One region of the Bacillus sp. DX3.1 genome, then DNA from elsewhere that is predicted to be linked to it. Evidence: predicted binding sites of a transcription regulator. Region 1 holds the regulator's gene; the other holds the start of a gene.
What was found. Region 1 encodes Rex, which represses fermentation and respiration genes when NADH is low (regulators of the CRP and FNR family bind a similar motif). Its sites were predicted from a motif close to TTGTGAAATATTTCACAA; they were not measured.
Positions count from the first base shown of each region.

Region 2: ric (iron-sulfur cluster repair di-iron protein) is a predicted target of Rex. The motif match lies at 2,473-2,490, and genes of this name have one in related genera.

Region 1 is NZ_CP128153.1:275,617-283,460, reverse strand. Features, by position in the region: gene QRE67_RS01585 (sensor histidine kinase) at 1-578, opposite strand, end outside; gene QRE67_RS01580 (helix-turn-helix domain-containing protein) at 583-816, opposite strand; gene groL (chaperonin GroEL) at 1,244-2,878, opposite strand; gene groES (co-chaperone GroES) at 2,917-3,201, opposite strand; gene QRE67_RS01565 (CPBP family intramembrane glutamic endopeptidase) at 3,615-4,358, shown strand; gene QRE67_RS01560 (YdiK family protein) at 4,361-4,561, shown strand; gene QRE67_RS01555 (redox-sensing transcriptional repressor Rex) at 4,589-5,218, opposite strand; gene QRE67_RS01550 (ABC-F family ATP-binding cassette domain-containing protein) at 5,401-7,326, shown strand; gene tsaD (tRNA (adenosine(37)-N6)-threonylcarbamoyltransferase complex transferase subunit TsaD) at 7,757-7,844, opposite strand, start outside.
Region 2 is NZ_CP128153.1:3,174,608-3,182,451, forward strand. Features, by position in the region: gene QRE67_RS15740 (anaerobic ribonucleoside triphosphate reductase) at 1-1,827, shown strand, start outside; gene nrdG (anaerobic ribonucleoside-triphosphate reductase activating protein) at 1,824-2,288, shown strand; gene ric (iron-sulfur cluster repair di-iron protein) at 2,557-3,264, shown strand; gene QRE67_RS15755 (TIGR04053 family radical SAM/SPASM domain-containing protein) at 3,394-4,515, opposite strand; gene QRE67_RS15760 (Crp/Fnr family transcriptional regulator) at 4,883-5,572, shown strand; gene QRE67_RS15765 (DUF1858 domain-containing protein) at 6,334-6,561, shown strand; gene QRE67_RS15770 (DUF438 domain-containing protein) at 6,574-7,803, shown strand.

The DNA of each region.
Region 1 (7,844 bases):
ATCGTCAGTTCCTCAATCTTTTTTGAGTAATATTCCAAATCCCTGTTTTTTTCCTCAATAGAGGCAATTAACTCTTTATTAGCGTTATTGACAATGGTCTTCCTTCCTAAATATAACCCAATACCATAAAAAATAGTTGTGTCAACAAAGCGTGCAAAGATATCCTTATCAGTGAAGAGATTGCCGGCCCATGTACCAGCTAAAAAAATTGAGATGTATAAGAAAGGTCCTAACCAAATTAACGGCTTAACTTGACAAGCATAAGCAACAGTAAGGATAGGCACGAATAAAAAACTGTAAGTCTCTGATATTTCATATTGACTGGATAAGTAAATAAACAGAGAACCCGTTAACAACACCTCGGCAATTAAATAATATTGGAATTTTATAAGCCCAGGCCGATAAAATAGATGGGGTATTATATAAGAACAACTAGCCCATAAAAGTAAAACCCACTTTTCCGAACCTGTCGTACTAACGAATATCAAGTAGCCATTAGAAGTAATCCATATCGTACGAATGAGAAATAGAAAATAGTCCAACCAATGCCATTTCCTTTGATCCATTACTGCTTTCATACTTTTATACCCCCCCATTTTCGGCGTCTATACCATCGTTCCTAAAACTACTTCGCCATTTTCGAATCATGCCTGGAGAAGATAAATTGAACTGCACTGCAGTTTCTAAAGGAGACAACCCATTCTCGTTCATATAATTAATTATGTTTAGTTTATCTTCAAGGGAGAAACTTGTATAGCTTTTCTTTAAAGCTTCCAGCCCATGATAATGATATTTTCCCACCCAAAAAGTAATCATTTCAGTACTCGTTTTGAGAGATTTAGCAATAGAATTAATACTTCCCCCTCTTAGTACATCTCCTTTAAAAACAGCAGAGTTTGCCCTACTATACTGTCTACAAATTCCCAATTTATTTGAAACGAGGGCAAACAAATCTCAGTGACTTGGTGTAAAAAGGTTAGAAAAGCGCTTTAATATGCCCAACACTTCTTCGAATAAGAGGGTTTTGTTTTCACGATAGTAGTTGAGGAACAGATAAAAGCAGTACTACGTGAAGAAGGAGTAGTCGAGAAGATAGACATAAAAAAAGAGGCTTCCATTAAGTTCACTGACTTAATGAAAGACCTCTCTAAAATCTCATTAATTAACATCGGTCAATTTTTCGGACATTAAAGATTGTGCGAAGGTTTATAAGCCTTTGTATATCAAGGCTTATAAAGCTTTATTACATCATGCCGCCCATACCGCCCATGCCCATGCCGCCCATATCAGGCATTGCAGGACCATTAGGTTCTGGTTTGTCAGCAACAACTGCTTCAGTTGTTAAGAACATTGCTGCAACAGATGCTGCGTTTTGAAGTGCTGAACGAGTTACTTTTGTTGGATCTACGATACCAGACTCAAGCATGTTTACCCAAGTACCAGTTGCTGCGTTGAAGCCTACGCCTACTTTTTCACCTTTTAAGCGTTCTACAACTACAGAACCTTCTAGACCAGCGTTGATTGCGATTTGACGAACTGGCTCTTCTAATGCACGAAGTACAATGTTAATACCTGTTGCTTCGTCGCCATCAGCTGCTAGACCAGCTACTTTTGTATATACGTTCATAAGTGCAGTACCACCACCTGCAACAATACCTTCTTCTACTGCTGCACGAGTTGAGTTAAGAGCATCTTCAATGCGAAGTTTACGCTCTTTTAATTCAGTTTCAGTTGCTGCACCAACTTTAATTACAGCTACACCGCCTGCAAGTTTAGCAAGACGTTCTTGTAATTTTTCACGATCGAACTCAGAAGTTGTTTCTTCTAATTGCGCACGGATTTGACCAATGCGAGCTTCGATTTGTTCTGTGCTACCTACACCTTCAACAACTGTTGTATTTTCTTTCGTTACAACAATTTTGCCAGCGCGGCCTAAAGATGCAATAGTAGCAGATTTTAAATCACGTCCTAATTCTTCAGTGATCACTTCGCCACCAGTTAAGATCGCGATATCTTCTAGCATTGCTTTACGACGGTCACCAAATCCAGGAGCTTTTACAGCTACTACATTGAATGTACCACGAAGTTTGTTCACTACTAATGTAGCTAATGCTTCGCCTTCTACATCTTCCGCAATGATAAGAAGTGGTTTACCTTGTTGTACCACTTGCTCTAACACTGGTAAAATCTCTTGAATGTTAGCGATTTTTTTGTCAGTGATTAAAATAAATGGATTATCAAGAACTGCTTCCATTTTGTCAGAATCAGTAATCATGTAAGGAGATGCATATCCACGATCGAATTGCATACCTTCTACTACATCTAATTCTGTTGTGAAGCCTTTAGATTCTTCTAATGTAATAACGCCATCGTTACCAACGCGTTCCATTGCTTCTGCAATTAATTGACCTACTTCTTCGTCAGCAGATGAAATAGCAGCTACTTGTGCGATAGAAGATTTACCTTCGATTGGTTTAGAGATTGTTTTTAATTCTTCAATTGCTGCAACAACAGCCTTTTCGATCCCTTTACGAAGACCCATTGGGTTTGCACCAGCTGTTACGTTTTTTAAGCCTTCAAGAATCATTGCTTGCGCTAATACAGTTGCAGTTGTTGTTCCGTCACCAGCTACATCATTTGTTTTACTAGCAACTTCTGCTACTAATTTCGCACCCATGTTTTCGAATGCGTCTTCTAATTCGATTTCTTTTGCAATTGTTACACCATCATTTGTAATAAGTGGTGAACCAAATTTTTTCTCAAGTACAACATTGCGACCTTTTGGTCCAAGCGTTACTTTTACTGCATTTGCAAGAGTGTCGACACCGCGAAGCATCGAACGACGTGCTTCTTCACTAAATTTAATATCTTTTGCCATAATTTTTGACCCCCTTGGATTTTTAAAAATGTATATAATTAACCAATAATTGCTAAAATGTCACTTTCACGTAAAATCAAGTAGTCTGCACCTTCGTATTTCACTTCAGTACCTGCATATTTTGAGAAGATGATAAGATCGCCTGCTGCTACCTCTAAAGCAACACGCTCACCATTTTCAAGCACACGACCAGTACCTACTGCAATGATTTTACCCTCTTGTGGTTTTTCTTTTGCAGTGTCTGGTAATACAATACCACTTGCTGTTTTTTCTTCTGCTTGAACAAGCTCAATTACAACGCGATCACCTAATGGCTTTAGCATGAACAATAACCTCCTCATTTTTTTATGTAAATTTTCTTTATTAGCACTCAGTAGCTCCGAGTGCTAACACACTTATAATAATAAATAATCTAAATTTCTTTTGCAAGTAAAAAAATCATAATTTTTTGCAAATCAATATACAGGCTTTTTCTACCGAATGATTATCACATAGTCGAGCCTTAGCTCACTTTATATTGCATCGGCTTTTCCGCTTCTCGTATGTTACAATAAGAAAGATGCCATAAGTTGTTTTCTCTATAGATACAGCTTTTTCCTGTTTCCTATTTCATTTTCAAGCAAAGATTTACAAAAAAATAATAAAACACACGGTTATTCTGTACTCCTGGCTGGATGTTTACATGTTATCCTGCCTTATTTCATAACATAAGGGCTAGAAAGGATGGTTAACCAATTTGAAGAAACAGTATTGGTGGATTATAGTTACATATATTCTCATGCAATTATCAGGTGTTATTGGATTACCGCTACTTTTAAAAACCGGACTGTACAATAATAGCGGTTTAACACGAGATGAAAAAATACAACTTATGACTGGCCACTGGGCAATTATTAGCTTTCTCATTGCATTATGCATTGTACTGTGGTTACTCAGAACGGATATTCGCGAAAGCCGTTTAGATACAAAACGCGCAAGTATTCCCGCAACAATTGGTTGGATCTTTATCGGATTCTTTTTAGCTTTCTTTTCTCAAACGATTGCTGGTACGATCGAAATGCGTTTGTTAGGTATTAAGCCAGGCTCTGAGAATACAGAGCGTTTAATGGAAATAGCAAGGACCACTCCTTGGTTCCTCATTGTTGTATCTATACTAGGTCCTATTTTAGAGGAAATTGTCTTTAGAAAGATCTTATTTGGCACACTGTATAAAAGGTTTAATTTCTTTATCGCAGCTATCATTAGTTCACTTGTATTCGCAGCTATCCACTTTGATTTTACGCACCTATTGGTATACACTGCTATGGGTCTTGTTTTCGCCTTCTTATACGTGAAAACAAAACGAATTATCGTTCCCATCATGGCTCACGTTGCCATGAATACATTAGTTGCACTATTTCAAGTCGCATTAAGTAATGAGCAAATACAAGAAATGATAAAAGAAGCAGAAAAAATGCAAGGATTTATCGGAGGATTTTAAATATGAGGAACTCACCATTGTTCATGGCAGCACTGTATTTCCTTCTTGGATGTATTTTTACATACTTAGCAATTATTAATGTTGAAGATACAATCTGGAATTTTTATACGCTACTGCTTGCTGGTATGGCGACAATAGATTTTAATTTAGCACTTCGCCTTATCTTAGTAAAATTCAAAACGAAAACAAAAAAAGAACAATAAAAACGCAGGGGGATTTCCCCTGCGTTTTTATTGTGGATAATTTTTCAAAAAGTAAACCAGCGTTTGTAATTCTACAGCTAAATCAATATGATGAATCCTTATATTCTCTGATACATTTAACCGTGCTGGTGTGAAATTCAAAACTCCATGTACGTTTGTATGAGCTAATCGATCTGCCACAGCTTGTGCAACAGTAGCAGGTACTGTTAATATTGCCACTTGTATATCATCTTTCAAACGTTCTTCAAGTTCATCCAAATGATATACAGGAATTCCTCCGATTTCTTTTCCAACTTTCTCTTCATTTACATCAAAAGCCATTTCAATTTTTGTATTATTATTTTTCGTGAAATTGTAATGTAAGAAAGCGGTCCCTAAATTACCCACTCCAATAAGTGCTACACGTGTTATATCATCTTGATCAAGCGTTTCTCGGAAAAACGACAGTAAATAATTCACATTATAGCCGTACCCTTTTTTTCCCAACGCCCCAAAATATGAAAAATCTCTACGAATTGTTGCGGAGTCTACCTTCACCGCTTCACTTAATTCCGCAGATGATACACGTTGCTTACCAGAAAGGGATAAGTTTTGGATAAATCGATAGTATAGAGGCAATCGTTTGGCAGTCGCCTGTGGAATCTTTTGCTGATCCATAAAACCACTCCTCTCCTCCTATCTCTGTTCATGTAATTTGAACAAATACAGAAGTTTAGCACTTAAGACTTTCCTTGTATAATAGAGAGAGACTTCTCTCTTTATTTTAAACTATACACTATTTTTAGTATGATTGAGAAATATAACATGGCAAAGTTAAGAAATTATTTGAGGTGAAAAAATTGATTTTATTACAAGTAAACGGACTTTCTAAATTGTACGGTGCCGAAACAATCCTTGCAAACATTAAACTTGAAGTACAAACAAGAGATCGCATCGCCCTTGTCGGCCGAAATGGAGCTGGAAAATCTACACTATTAAAAATTATTGCAGGGGAACTTTCTCACGACGATGGTGAAATTATAAAACCAAAAGACGTTTCCATCGGTTATTTAGCCCAGAATACCGGTTTAGAAACTTCATTGACCATTTGGGATGAATTATTAACTGTCTTTACGCATCTACAACACATGGAAAAAGAACTTCGAAGGTTAGAGCAAGAAATGGGTAAGAAAGAAAACTTCTCAAACGCTACTACATATGAAAAATTGCTCGCTGACTATGATCAATTGCAACTGGATTATAAAGATAAAGGCGGTTATCAATACGAAGCGGATATTCGCTCTATTTTAAGCGGCCTTGGTTTTCCAGCAGAAACGCATGGAACAACGATTTCCACATTAAGCGGTGGTCAAAAAACGCGGTTAGCTCTTGGTAAATTGCTATTAACAAAACCAGACTTGCTTATTTTAGACGAGCCGACAAACCATTTAGACATTGATACACTAACATGGCTAGAACAATACTTACAAGGCTATCCGGGCGCTATTCTAATTGTTTCCCATGATCGCTACTTTTTAGACAAACTTGTCACACAAGTATATGAAATCTCTAACAAAGAAAGTAGACGTTACGTCGGAAACTACAGTAAATATTTAGACTTAAAAGCCGCACTCTATGAACAGGACATGAAGCGCTATGAAAAGCAGCAAGACGAAGTTGCAAAATTAGAGGACTTTGTCCAAAAAAATATTGCTCGTGCTTCTACAACAAAGCGTGCCCAAAGTCGCCGTAAACAATTAGAACGAATGGAACTGATGACCAAACCATTAGGTGATTCAAAATCAGCATCTTTTCATTTTGATATCGAAAAGCAAAGTGGGAATGATGTGCTACAAGTAAAAGACGTTTCCATTGGATATAATCAAGAACCGATTATTGAACATGTCAATGTACGATTAACACGAGGAGACAGTGTGGCACTTGTTGGACCAAACGGAATTGGGAAATCTACATTACTAAAGTCACTTGTAAATAAAATCGAGACATTAAGTGGAGACATTTCTTTCGGTTCTAATGCCTCCATCGGATACTACGATCAAGAACAGGCAAACTTAACATCATCAAAGCGTGTTCTGAACGAGCTTTGGGATGAATATCCAATGCAACCTGAAAAAGAGATTCGCACCCTACTCGGCAACTTTTTATTCTCAGGAGACGATGTGTTAAAACCAGTCTCTTCCCTAAGCGGTGGACAAAAGGCAAGATTGGCCCTAGCAAAATTAATGATGCAAAAGTCCAATTTACTCATTCTAGATGAGCCAACGAACCATCTCGATTTAAATAGCAAAGAAATTTTAGAAAATGCCTTAATCGATTTTCCAGGAACTCTTTTATTTGTCTCCCATGATCGCTATTTTATCAATCGTGTAACGACAACAGTCGTTGAATTATCAGCAGATGGTGCACAGGAATATTTAGGTGATTACGATTACTATGTGGAAAAGAAAAATGAAATGTTTGAACGGGCAGAATTTGAACAATTAGAAACAAATGCACCCGCCCAAAAACAAATTGCTCAAGAAAAGATAAATTACCTTGAGGAAAAAGAACGTAAAAAGTTAGAACGTCAACGCTCACGAAAAATTGAAGAATTAGAAGAAAATATCGCGAAACTAGAAGAAGAAATTACAGAATTAGAAGATCAACTTTGTCTGCCGGAAGTGTATGCCGATTACGAACGCGCTAGCGAAATTACAACAGCCAAACAAACGATGCAAGAGCAACTAGAAAAATATATGGCAGAATGGGAAGAATTACACGTATAAGCCCTCTGTCGTTCATATACGAAGAAAAAAGGAGATGACTCAAAGTCATCTCCTTTTTTTTAAGTCCAATGCCCGATATGGCACAAAAACAGTTTACTATGTCCCCATATGCTATCGGTAATAGTTCCACTTTATAAAGTGAAACTTTAATCAGTGGGGGTTTTACTGCCCGCAAATAGCGGGATAAATCAGAGATACAGTATAACTAAAATATACATAAGAATATCCTAGTCGAACGTCCGACTTCTTCTGAGTTATCCACAACATTATACACATATCCACCTTTATATTATGAGGGGATAAAATATCTTTTCCACATTATCCACAATTAACATAAAAACTATCCACATTTTATATACACAATAAAAACCCATATTATCAACAGATAATATGGGTTTTATCCACAGGTTGTGGTTAATTTTGTGTATAACTATGCTTCAATATCTAATCCTGGATTTGCGTTCAATGCCAATGTCGCACGCTTTCCTTGTTCATATGCAATCGTTCCAGCTGCTGCA
Region 2 (7,844 bases), 2.3 Mb from region 1:
TTATGGACAACATTTAACACTATTGTACAGGATAACGATCAAGATTTAATGCAAGAAAATGCAAATGTCGACGGTCGGTCTCCAATGGGAATGATGGGAACATTTGCATCTGAGAGTGCAAAATATTATGCGATGGAACAATTACTTTCTGAACAAGTGAAAAAAGCGATAGATCAAAATATTTTATATCCGCACGATTTAGATTTTTATGCAACGGGTACGACAACATGCTCACAAATTCCATTAGCACAAATACTAGAAAAAGGGTTTCATACAGGTCATGGACATATGCGACAACCACAAGATATCAAAAGTGCGTTGGCGCTCTCTTCTATTATTTTTCAGGCAAATCAAAATATGCAGCACGGTGGACAATCCTTTGCACTGTTTGATATGGATTTAGCACCCTATGTGAGAAAAACGTTTGAAAGAAATAAAAAACGTTTAGAGACGTACCCATTAACAGCCGAGCAAGTAGAAGAGTTTGCGTGGAGAGAAACAGAAAACGATACGTATCAAGCTTGCGAAGCGTTTATTCATAATTCTAACAGCATGCATAGCCGCGGTGGTGGACAAGTACCGTTTGTTTCTATTAACTACGGAACGGATACATCAAAAGAAGGAAAATTGCTAATTAGACAGTTATTACGAGCAACCCAAGCTGGGTTAGGAAAAGGAGAAACACCAATCTTTCCAATTCAAATCTTTAAATTAAAAAAAGGTGTGAATTTTGAAGAAAGCGATCCGAATTATGATTTATTTGAACTAGCATTAGAAACGACAGCGAAACGATTATTTCCTAATTTTTCGTTTTTAGATGCACCATTTAATGCAATGCATTATGATGGTCGCCCTGAAAGTGAAGTGTGCTATATGGGCTGTCGTACCCGTGTGATGTCTAATATTCATGGAGAAGAAACAGCCATTGGAAGAGGAAATTTATCGTTTACGTCTATTAACTTAGTAAAGTTAGCATTAATAAGTGACTCAAAAGAAGTATTTTTTGAAGCATTGAATCATTATGTAGATCTCGGCATTCGCCAGCTACTAGAAAGATTTGCTTACCAATCTACAAAAAAAGCAAGGGATTTTCAGTTTTTATATTCACAAGGAGTATGGCGCGGTGGTGAAAAACTTCAACCAGAAGATTCTGTTGCTGAAATTTTGAAACAAGGTACGTTAAGTATCGGCTTTATTGGTCTGGCAGAATGTTTAGTTGCGCTAACAGGAAAACATCATGGAGAAGACGAAGAATCATGGAATCTAGGATATGAAATTGTTACATATATGAGAAAGAAAATGGAGCAAGCAACGGAAGAATATCAATTGAATTTTTCATTAGTCGCAACCCCTGCGGAAGGATTATCAGGAAAGTTTATAAAAAAAGATCGAGATGAATTCGGGATCATTAGCGGTGTAACAAATCATAACTATTATACAAACTCATTTCATATCCCGGTTTACTACTCCATTCAAGCGCTTGATAAAATTCGTTTAGAAGGACCGTTTCATACACTTTGTAACGGCGGTCATATTACATATATTGAATTGGACGGAGCAGCAATTCATAATCAAAAAGCATTAAAGCAAATTGTGCAGGCAATGGCGCAACATGGAGTTGGATACGGCTCTATTAATCACCCGGTGGATCGCTGTAAATGCTGTGGCTATAATGGAGTGATTGAGAATGAATGCCCAGGCTGCGGGAATGAAGATGAACACCATATTGAAAGAATCCGCCGTATTACTGGATACCTTGTCGGGGACATGTCGAAATGGAACAGTGCGAAGCGTAGTGAAGAAGCGGATCGAGTGAAACATAAATGAGAGTAATGAATATTATTCATGATAGTGTTGTAGATGGAGAAGGACTTCGGACAGTTGTGTTTTTTGCGGGCTGTCCGCATCATTGTTTTGGCTGTCATAATCCAAAATCTTGGAATCTTTGTAATGGTACTGAGATGAGTGCAGAAGAAATTATAAAAGAGATCGCAACAAATTCGCTGACTGATGTAACATTTTCAGGTGGAGATCCATTTTTTCAAGCTGCCGAAGTGAAAAAAGTGGCAAAGGCTGTGAAAGGTTTGAAAAAGAATCTATGGATTTACACTGGTTATACGTTAGAAGAGATACAGAATTCGCGAAACAACGATATGATAGAGTTGTTACATTATGGAGATGTTTTAGTTGATGGAAGGTTTGAACTCGAAAAAAGAGATTTGACACTTCCATTCCGCGGGAGCTCCAATCAACGTATTATAAGATTAAAACAAAAACCATCTATTTGAATATATTATCTCTTAAATAAACTAAGAAAAGACATAGATTGTATTTATAAAGTGAACCTTTTATCAGTGGGGGTTTTCTTCATCCCCCGCCTATCTTCTTTGTTTCTCTCTGAATCTTGAAGTGAGAGTATTACTGCCCACGAATAGCGGGATAAAATTACTGATGATGAAATTAACACATTACAAGTGATATATATCACCACGTGGATGCAAAATTATTGATATTCTTAATCCAGATACTAAATTTAAACTTTATGGAGGCATTCATATGGAACATACATTTACTGAGACTTCTGTTATTGGTGAGATTGTTACAAAATTTCCAAAGGCTAGCGATCTTTTTAAATCATATAGAATAGACTTTTGTTGTGGTGGTAATAGACCACTTATCGACGCTATTAATGAAAGAAATTTATCAGCAGAAGAGGTTTTAACAAAGTTAAATACTCTTTATCATGAAACAAAACTATTAAACGAATCGGAAATTGATTGGAAAACTGCTTCTTATAACGAATTGATTGACTATGTTGTGAATAAGCATCATCGCTATTTAAATGAAGAGTTACCACTGTTAAGTCCATACGTGACAAAAGTGTTACGTGTTCATGGAGCAGGACAACCTCATTTAGCTCAAATTCACAAGTTGTTTCATGAATTAAAAACTGAATTAGAGCAACATTTAATTAAAGAAGAAACAGAAGATTTCCCATTAATTTTAGCATTTGAGCAAAATCCAAGCGATGAAAATTATGTAAAATTACGCAAAGTAGTGGATGAATTGGAAAATGAACATAACCATGCTGGCGATATTATTAAAGAACTTCGTAAAATTACAAATGACTTTACTCCTCCAGTAGGTGCTTGTGGTACTTATCGTCTTGTCTATCAGCGACTTGAAGCTCTTGAATCCGATTTGTTCCAACATATTCATTTAGAAAATAATATTTTATTTCCACGTGCAATTGCAAAAGCTTAAATAAGAAAAAAGGTGAACCCTTAACTTGAGAGTTGTGGGGGATAACTTAAAAGGGGGCCATCCCCCTTTTCTTAGTTCCCTTCGTATAAAAAAATGGGACATGAGTAAAAAGTGCTCATGTCCCATTTTTTATACGTTTTTTTTCTGTTTTCGTAATGCTTTTGGAATGTATACACAGAAAGGTTCACTTTCCATGTAATCTCCAGTCATGGCAAAAGCTCTGGAACGAGATCCTCCGCAAACATATCGAAACTCACAAACCCCACACTTTCCTTTATACTTGTCCGGATTACGCAAGTCTTGGAAGACAGGGGAGTTTCGATAAATATCAGCTAGTGGTGTTGTTCGAACATTCCCGGCTTTGATAGGTAATAACCCACTTGGATACACATCTCCAATATGAGAAATAAATACAAAACCGTTTCCATCATTCACCCCTTTTGGAGCACGTCCAAGCCCATTAATCTGCCCCGTCATTCCAGTCATCAATACATCCTGATATTGAATAGCCTGATCTATTTTTTTATTTTCTCTCATTTTTTGTTGAATAACAACACGTCTATAGTGCTGAGCAGCTGTTGTTTTAATATCAAAAGAGACCTTCTTACTTAATTGATATAGCCATTGGAATACCCTTTCATGCTGAGCTGGTGAAATCATATCTGTTTCCTTGCCGCGCCCCGTTGGCACTAAGAAAAATACACTCCAAAGCACACAATCTAATTCCTCTACTAATTTTGCCATATCTTCAAGTACATTCACATTATAATTAGAAACAACAGTATTAATTTGAATAGGAATTTTCAATTCATGCAAATAACGAATCGCATTCATTGTTAATTCAAATGACCCCTCTGTCCCCCTAAAATGATCATGTATTTCAGCTGTTGGCCCATCCAAACTAAATGCCCATCTAGCAAGCCCTACTTCTTTTGCTTTTTGAATCGTTTCTTTCGTAACGTTTGGAGTAGCACTTGGTGTCATGGATACCCGAACACCTTTTTTTATCGCATAATCTGCAATCTCATATACATCCGGACGCATTAACGGATCACCACCGGTAAAAACAAGCATCGGATTATCCATTTCATATATATCATCAATTAGGTTTTTTCCTTCTTCAAATGTTAGCTCAAGAGGATGCCGATGATATTGAGCTTCCGCACGACAATGAAGACATTTTAATTGGCATGCTCTTGTTAACTCCCATATCACAATGAATGGATTTTTGTTAAAATCACGATTAATCAAGATTAAACCCTCCTATCGATTTATATTCTAATTGTAAAGTTATATAGACATTAATGTTGTGAGATACATCACGAATAAAATTCTCATTATAAAGTGAAACTTTTATCAGTGGGGATTTCTTCATCCCCCACTGATCATTAGCCCTCACCAATCGGGCTTTTACGAGCAGTTATCCCCCACCTATTTTCTTTATTTCTATCTGAATCTTGAGGCGGGAGTCTTACTGCCCGCGAATAGCGAGATAAATTTGTAAAAAAATGTTCACACTTTCTATCACAAATGTGATTTTTATTACTGTTTCATTTAACGGCTTGATATAACTTTATTATAGAAGGAATATGCCTGAAATTATTAAGGAGTTGTATATATGAAAGAAGAAATGATTAAAAAACATTTACGGGGAGTCTCCCTCTTTAAAGAACTTTCAGAAGAAGAACTTCAGCCATTTGTGGATATTTCACAAATGCGAATTTATAAAGCGAAGTCATTTGTATTTATGCAGGGTGACATACTTGACCGTGTGTTTTTTATCCACTCAGGTAGGGTGAAAATTCAAAAAACGGATGTAACTGGAAAAGAACAAATTGTTTCTGTGCTTCAAGCTGGAGAAATGTTTCCCCACGCTGGTTTCTTCCGAGAAGGTACCTTCCCCGCACATGCCGAAATACTTGAGTCCGCACAATTAATTGTTACTCCAATCGCTGATTTTGAGAAAATTTTGATTCAGTACCCTGAACTATGTATTAAATTGTTTAAGGTTCTTGGAGAGAAAATTGTGGATCTTCAGAACCGATTAGAAGAACAAATTCTTCATGATACATACGAACAAATTATTATGTTATTACTTCGCTTATGTAAATCAAATGGTACACAGATAAATGATACATATACATTAACGACCCATTTTACAAATCGAGAACTCGCCAATATGATTGGAACATCAAGGGAAACGGTTAGTCGCACAATTAATCAGTTAAAAAGAAAGAAATTAATTCATATTGATGAAAACGGCTGTTTCATTATTATTCCAGAGAAATTAGAAGAAGAAATCATCTGATCGAATACTAATAAATAAAAACCACCTTAATAGTTCAATATTACATAGATAAAGAATAATACGTTCAATAACTAAAGAGAAAAACAAAAAACAGGCTGTCGATAATTTTTTCGTAAGCCTGTTAATCGCTAATTATGATTATCGCTACTTTAAAATAAGAAAATCAGTATCCCCATAATAAATAGATTGGGGGTTCTTTTGTTGAATAAAATTTTCTCTTTATTACAAATAGTATCATTCAATTCTTTCTTTTGAGTTCTATATAAATCCATTTTGATGTTTCGACATATAAGCCGCGGCTATGGCTAACAAAAGGTGACCTGCACTCGTTTTCTCTCTTTGTTTTCACTATGTCTGGGCAGGAAAAGGATCTGACCGCTTCTATGCATGGCCGGATGCTCTCTCCCACCTAAAAAGAAGGGTTTTATGTTGGTTTTTTAATTTGTATTTATATATATCAACACTCCTTTTATGCAACGTACTTTCTTAACGCGACCTAGTTTTCTCTTCAAATTTTCCGCTTGGTTATTTTTATGAGCCTCATTCATTTTAACTCCAATTTTCGATTTTTTAGCAATTCTTTATTTGATTCCCTTATCAAAGTAAGTAAAAAAATTGATTGGATTATTAAAAAATCACACATGTACTTTTTTAAAAAATCTTTTAAAAAGTACATGTGTGATTTACCTCACAACCTATTCATTATCTCTATGTTACATTATTACTGAGAATTAATATCACTTGTTTCCGAGGTGAGAATGATGACAAAGATGATTGATTTTAGTCAAACAGTTTGCGATTTGGCTATCGAATACCCTGAAATCATCCCTATCTTAAAAGAGCTAGGCTTTGAACATATAACGAAACCCGGCATGCTGCAAACGGCCGGCCGTGTGATGACTATTCCAAATGGATGCCGAATGAAGGGAATTTCGTTCGATATAGTAAAAAAAACTTTTAAAAATAATGGATTTAACATTAAAGAATAGAGGAGAGTCCTTATGAGCGAGATAATTAACAATCGTGAACAAGAAAGTATGAATAAATTTGAACGCCAGGCAATCTTAAAGGAGATTATTAAAAATCTTCATAATGGAAAAAGTGTAGAAGAAGTAAAAGCACAATTTGAAGAAGCAGTCGGGAATATTACCGTTGCGGAAATTTCAAAGCTTGAACAGGCACTCATGGAAGAAGAAGGAATTCCAGTGGAAGAAGTACAACGTTTATGCTCAGTGCATACAGCTATTTTTAAAGGTTCCATTGAAGAAATCCATAGATCCGATAAACCCGAAGACGAACCTGGACATCCAATTCATACATTTAAGCTTGAAAACAAAAAAATCGATAAGCTTGTTAACTTCAAGCTTCAACTTCACTATGAACGATTCGAAAAAGAAGATAGTGAAGAAAACGTCTATAAACTAATCGAAGATTTAAATCTGTTGCTGGATGTGGATAAACACTACAGCCGCAAAGAAAATTTACTTTTCCCTTATTTAGAAAAATACGGAATTTACGGACCGACACAAGTAATGTGGGGGATCGATGACGTCATTCGTAACGCCATTAAAGATGTTAAACAAAAATTAACAAACTATAACGGAGATAAAAAGACAGTCTTAGACGGCGTTTACTTTGTCATCCGTGAGGCAAGTGAAATGATTTTTAAAGAGGAAAATATTTTGTTTCCGATGGCACTTCAAACTCTTACGGAAGACGAATGGATTAAAATCGCTCATGAAAGTGAGGAAATCGGCTATTGCTTAACAGGTCCTGCAGGCGTATGGAAACCTGAAAGAAAAGCGATACAAGAGCAGGCTATGTCTGAAGGATTCATTCGTTTAGAAACAGGTATACTATCTTTAAAACAATTAGAGCTAATGTTGAACCACTTGCCTGTGGATATTACGTACATTGATCAGGATGATGTTGTACGCTACTTCTCTCATGGAAAAGAGCGGATCTTTGCTCGCACAAAAGCGATAATCGGCAGAACAGTCCAAAACTGCCATCCTCCAAAAAGCGTTCATGTCGTTGAAAAGCTCTTAGAAGACTTCAAATCTGGAAACAAAGATTGTGAAGATTTCTGGATTAAGTTCAAAGATAAATATGTATACATTCGTTATTTCGCTATACGGAGTGAAGATGGAGAATACATGGGCGCCCTTGAATTCACACAAAATATTAATCCAATTCAAGAAATCCAAGGAGAAAAACGCATTCTCTCATAAGTTGAGATTGTCACAAGTCCCTTGATCTTTCCTCCTTTTGG